DNA from 2 places in the Scytonema hankhaensis NUACC26 genome. Region 2 is predicted to be linked to the other one. Evidence: predicted binding sites of a transcription regulator. Region 2 holds the regulator's gene; the other holds the start of a gene.
The links. The regulator NtcA, encoded in region 2, controls nitrogen genes in cyanobacteria. The targets are predictions, from matches to a motif close to TNTGTANNNNNNNNTACANA.
Positions count from the first base shown of each region.

Region 1: the regulator NtcA is predicted to act here: its motif matches at 1,456-1,475, upstream of ACKTT2_RS07290 (DUF2605 domain-containing protein).

Region 1 is NZ_BAACAP010000127.1:14,994-18,165, reverse strand. It holds gene ACKTT2_RS07300 (amylo-alpha-1,6-glucosidase) at 1-444, shown strand, start outside; gene ACKTT2_RS07295 (DUF2973 domain-containing protein) at 519-824, opposite strand; gene ACKTT2_RS07290 (DUF2605 domain-containing protein) at 1,017-1,355, opposite strand; gene thrS (threonine--tRNA ligase) at 2,443-3,172, shown strand, end outside.
Region 2 is NZ_BAACAP010000227.1:27,590-30,761, reverse strand. It holds gene ACKTT2_RS33355 (DUF3084 family protein) at 1-799, opposite strand, end outside; gene ntcA (global nitrogen regulator NtcA) at 993-1,661, opposite strand; gene fabI (enoyl-ACP reductase FabI) at 2,041-2,817, shown strand; gene ACKTT2_RS33340 (hypothetical protein) at 2,990-3,130, shown strand; gene ACKTT2_RS33335 (ABC transporter ATP-binding protein) at 3,164-3,172, shown strand, end outside.

The DNA of each region.
Region 1 (3,172 bases), on a different contig from region 2:
TCGGTTTGGCCTCACGATAATTCCCTAATTGCAATGGGTTTACGTTCCCTCGGTTTGATCGACCAAGCCTTGGAACTTTTTGAGGGCTTATTCGACATGACTAACCAGCAGCCCTATGGTCGTCCTCCAGAATTATTCTGTGGCTACGAGCGTACTGGAGATAATGCTCCCGTGCAGTATCCTGTTGCTTGTACGCCTCAAGCTTGGGCTACTGGCAGCATTTTCCAACTGCTGCAAATGATAGTGAATTTAGTGCCGGATGCTCCCAACAACTGCTTGCGAATTATCGACCCTGCCTTACCGGAGTCGATAAATCGTCTATCGCTACATAATTTGCGTGTTGGTGGTACAATTCTCGATCTGGAATTTGAGCGTTCCGGAAGTACAACAGCGTGCCGCGTTGCCAAGAAACGCGGTAACCTCCGTGTCGTGATTGAAGCTTGATTGGTGACTAGGGACTGGGGACTGGCGATTGGGGCTTGGAAGATGTCCCCAATCCCTAATCCCCAATCCCCGATCTATTCTTCTTTCTCGATTTTTTGTCCTGGAGAAGCTTCGTAAAGTGCATCGAGTTTTTGACGGGCATCGTCAACGTCGATAGATCTCATGACTAACAATGGTTCTCTGATTAAGTTACCTGACTCATCAAGTAACTCTGGATGTGGCGTGAACGATTTATGAGTGTTTCTGTCTCCTAAAGATACAGATTTTGGTGGGTACACTCGCTCTCTATCAAAGCTAAATAAAATTAAATTGCGAACTAAATTTGCAACCGCTATAAACGCTAGTAGGGTAAAAGCAAAAATGTAAAGTAGGTGCAACATTGTTTTTCCTCCAGAAGTAGCTAATTCTAATGATGAGTTTTTAAATGCAGTCAGTGAATGCCTAAATATGCCAAATGCTTGACGTACTTTGAGTACGCTTGTATTTATAAAAATGAGAAATTTTAACTCAGAAAAAAGAACGGTAGCATAATATACGCATTACTTTTACCAAAAATGTTAAAGGATCTTGGTTTATATGCTGTCCCTCTGCTGTTCATTATCGCGCATTTGACGGAAGCGCATAGCTACATTCCAGCATTGCGATACCAATTGATGCCAAGGTACTAACGTTGCCATATCAATTCCCACTTTGCTGTCAGTTGCTGTAAATAGCATCTTTGCTGTGTTAACTTCCGCTTGTGCTTGCTTGACTCTCATGAGTAAGTCTGATTGTTCGTTTGGACTCATAAATGGAAGCTGCTCTGTCTCTAAAAAATTACGCGATCGCGCAAACCAATACTGAAAATCTTCCAGTAGTGGCTGCAAAACCGTTTTGAGCAACTCTGGTTCCGATAGATTAGAGTCTTGCATAAGTGAGAAGCATTTTCTTAACTTTCATAACTAATATTAACCCTATTTAAGATTCTTAACATTTTTTAAATCTCTTTCATAAGTCAGAGTTTTTCAAGGATCTGTAACATTAACTACAGTTCATCTATTATATAAAGTCTTAAAGGCAGTTGCACAGATTCTATAGAGGGATCTTAGAAAAACCGCGAATACTCCAAGTAGTATTGCCAGCAATTACCGCATACACGTATATATAACTATACAGGATATTGGTTTTTTTAAAGGTTTAACCCATCATTGGCGACTCTGTATCCTTTAGGAAGTTGGGGATCTTGCAGCCATTTTTCAGGGCTGAAACAGTCACTGTTCTCCGTTCCCTGTTCCCAGTTGCCTTTTAACCTATAATAATTAGTTAACAATAAGTTAAGTTTAACTTATGTAAACTTAAGTTAAACTTACCGAAAACGAGGCGATCGCTTAATGTTTAACTGCTGTTAGTAGTAAAATATTATAAAAATATAAAATTTATGAGAGCTATTACTGAGAATTTTGTGCTAAATCTTGATTAGAAATAGATATAGTAACCCTATTTGAATTATGAAATACAGTAGTAGGGTGGACAATGCCCACTAAGAGTCTTATTGGTGGGCAATGCCCACCCTACGGTACTACGGTACTAGAAATTTTCATAAATGGTTTATGGCTGTTATGGAGCGATTGGGTTTGTAAATATAAACCCAAAGCGATTTAATGAGTTGCATTCAGATTGTCAGAGCGCAAATCAAGACAATATGTAGCTTACCGAGCAAGTTCAGTAAGCATAATTAGTTTGTGTCGGTATCAAGCAGACCAAAACATCTACTTAATCGGTATCAGAGTTCTGAGCGAAAAGCAACTGTATACAGTTAGATTTTATTAATGACTTAATAGTTGTTAAACAATGAATGAAAGAACTCAAAAATGGTTATATTGAAATACTAAGTTCGTTATCCACAAGAAATAAAAGCTGACAAGATGAAAAGAAAAGTGTATTATAATTAATAATATTTGTTATAAATATAACTCATAACTTAACAGTTCAATCGTTTCGTCAATTATTTTATAGCCGATGCCCTCAGAATCATCTAATCAACTAGAACAACCTGAAAAAATAGTATATTTACCGCGTACTAGCGAGTCAGAAACTCTCAAAAAAATTCGCCACACGGCATCTCACGTTATGGCGATGGCCGTACAAAAGTTGTTCCCCAAGGCACAGGTGACAATCGGACCTTGGATTGAAAACGGTTTCTACTATGATTTTGACAACCCCGAACCATTCTCAGAACAGGACTTGAAAGCCATTTATAAAGAAATGGTAAAAATAATTAACAAAAAGTTACCTGTGATTCGAGAAGAAGTTAGTCGCGAAGAAGCCGAACGTCGTATTAAAGAAATTAACGAACCATATAAGTTAGAAATCTTAGCAGACATTAAAGAGGAACCGATTACAATTTACCATTTAGGAAATGAATGGTGGGATTTGTGCGCGGGACCTCACTTAGAAAGTACAAAAGAACTGAACCCAAAAGCGATTGAATTAGAAAGCGTTGCTGGTGCTTATTGGCGTGGAGATGAAAATAAAGCACAGTTACAACGTATATATGCCACAGCTTGGGAAACACCAGAACAACTTGCCGAATACAAACGGCGTAAGGAAGAAGCACTACGCCGCGATCACCGAAGACTGGGTAAAGAACTGGGATTATTTATCTTTTCTGACTTGGTGGGACCGGGGTTACCGTTATGGACTCCGAAGGGAACTTTGTTGAGGAGTCTTTTAGAAGACTTCCTGAAAC
Region 2 (3,172 bases):
TTTGAGCAATGACTTTTTCTCGTTCTGCAATCGCTTGGTTGCGTTCTTGAATCAGGCGATCTAAGTCATTGATTTTTTTGTCTCGCTGTTCGATGACCTCTTGTCGGTTAGCCAATTCGCGATCGCGCTTGTCAATTGCTTCTTGAGCTTGGGCGATGGCTCTTTTTGCCTCAGCAAACAATTTTTGCCGCCCTATCTTCAGTTTTTCTACTTCTGCCAGGAGCTTTTTTTTCTCAACATCAACGTTTTTCAGTTCTGCTACAGTTTGTTTGTAGCGTGTAACAACTCGATCGAGTTGGGTTTCGGTATTTTGAAGTTGAGCTTGAATTTGAGCTTGTTGGCTCAGAGTGCGGCTGAGTTGTTCTGTCGTGCTATTCAGTTGATTTTGCGTGGCTTGTTGTTTTGTATTTGCCTCCTTTAAGGACTCATTGGTTTTTTGCAAGCGTTCTTCTTTCTCTTGTTGTTCTTTTCTAGCTTGCTCGAGTTCTTTCCGGGTAATATCCAGTTGTTGAGTTGTGGATTCAAGACTTTCGCGCTTGCGTCGAAGGTCTTTTTGTATGTCCTCTAACTCAAACACTCCTTTGCGTAACCCTTCGTCAGCAGCAAATAAAATTGCCAGAGTTGATGCCGAGACTAAAGTTCCTGTCAAAATAGTGACTAGTACTGCCGTGTTTTTGGGACGTAGGTTGAACAGTGAGAGCCGCGCTTTGCCAACTCGGGTGCCAATCCGGTCTCCCACTGTGGCGATCGCGCCTCCCAAGATTAATATTGCCAATATCAGGATGTACCCGGTGGTCATCTTTTAGCTACCGACGAAATCCTTCCAGATACAGCCTACTACTTCAAGCCATCATCTGTGGAGAAATTAGAGGAAAGTGCTGAGTTCTGAAGCATTTGTTTTGTTATCTTCCTCATTCTACACTGTCGAAAGGCAGAGGGCAGAAGAGAAAAGGAGGCGTGCCTTCTGCCTTCTAACTTCTGCCTTCTGCCTTTTAGGTAAATTGCCGACTTAAAGTAACGGGCTTGTGGACAGTAATCTTTTTCTTATGAATGGAAATCATCTTTTTCTCGCGCAAGTCACCTAGTAGCCTAGTAACGGTAACGCGAGTCGAACCAATTGCTTCCGCTATTGCCTGATGGGATAGCTTCAAGTCAATTGTGATTCCATCAGCACAAGGAACGCCAAAATCACGACAGAGAATTAATAAAAAACTCACCAATCGCGAACCCATATCTCGGTGAGCTAGCGTTTCAATCATCATCTCTGTTTGTAAAATTCGCGAAGACAGTCCGCGCAGCATTAACATCGACAATTCTGGGTTTTCCTTGAGTGCTTGCTCCACCTGTTCGATTGGAGCTGATAGTAATTCAACAGGTGTAAAAGCCACTGCATGGTAAAACCTATCTGATTTGTTTCCCGTTAGCAAGGACAAAACGCCAAAAACACTATTTTCCCGAAGTAGCGCTACGGTTATTTCTTCTCCTGCCTCGTACACCCTGGAGAGTTTAACGGCACCTTTCAATAAGAAATAAACTCGTTCGGCAGGATCGCCGGGGAAAAAGATGGTTTTATTGCGTTCAAACGTCTCTACAACAGGAGGAAACGCTCCTGTTGCCATCTGACGAAAAACATTTGCTAGGGCCTTATCTTGTGTCATCATCTCCCTTCCCCTACCCAATGCCGGAAAAAATAAAACTAATTCCCTAAGAATACACCTGAAAAATCAAGAACACATTGTCAACCTTTCTGTTCTTTCCTATACTTATCCTCTGGTGCTCATAGTTAATTGTTCATCATGATACATAATTTTTCCTGTTTAGATCTAGTACTTTTTAATAGTTGATTACAAAAGTTTTTACAAAACAGTTTTTTAGCAAAAAACCGAAGATATATTGAGATTCCCCGAAGCTTCCAGTAACAATTTTCTGGTAGCTAACAGGTACCCGGAGCATGATATTTACTAATACTGCTCAAAACTCCAGACAACTAGCGTCAGATTCTAGTATGCTCAAGCAAGAAAGTTCTCATTAAGAATTAATATGCTTGACCTGACAGGAAAAAAAGCTATTGTAACAGGAATTGCAAACAACCGCTCCATCGCTTGGGGGATCGCCCAACAACTGCATAAAGCAGGAGCCGATCTGGGAATCACTTACTTACCAGATGAAAAAGGCAAAATGGAAAAGAAAGTTGCAGAACTGGTAGAATCCCTCAACCCCAGCTTGTTTCTTCCTTGTGATGTCCAAAACGACGAGCAGGTTAAGTCAACCTTTGAAGAAATCCAGCAAAAATGGGGTAAGCTAGATATCCTCATTCATTGCCTCGCCTTTGCCAGTAAAGATGACTTGAGCGGAGACTTCAGCAAAACCTCTCGTTCTGGCTTTAAGTTGGCGATGGAGGTAAGTACTTACTCTCTAGTACAGCTAGCAGGGATCGCTAAACCATTGATGACTGAGGGAGGAAGTATTGTTACTCTCTCTTACCTGGGCGGTGTACGAGCAATTCCCAACTATAATGTCATGGGAGTTGCCAAAGCAGGATTAGAAGCTTGCGTGCGCTACCTTGCGGCTGAAATGGGTTCTGCCAATATTCGGGTAAACGCCATATCCGCAGGTCCCATTCGTACTCTCGCCTCTAGTGCGGTAGGAGGCATTTTGGACATGATTCACCATGTTGAGCAAGTCGCGCCATTAAAACGCACTGTCACGCAACTGGAAGTAGGCAATGCAGCCGCTTTTTTGTGTAGCGACTTGTCTAGCGGAATTACCGGACAAGTCCTGTACGTCGATGCAGGATACGAAATCATGGGTATGTAAAAAACAGTGAACAGTGAACAGTGACCACCTGACCAGTGATTAGTCAATAGGATGGTTACCTTGATTGGTATAAAGCTACTTAATTGTGTATTTACCATTAGAGATTGGTTATTGGCAAATGGCTCTGACCCCTAACTGGATAATTGACGATTGGTGATTGGCGATTGAGGAAATGATTAACGCTCAATACCTCTCCGTTATTCACTGGTCAGGTGGTCACTGGTCAGGTGGTCACTGGTCAGGTGGTTACTGGTCAGGTGGTCACTGGTCATTGGTCAATGTTATTATTGAGAGTCAACTGGGTAACCTATAGATTAAACCGTATTGTTGTTACCCGAAGCACAAAATGAAGTCT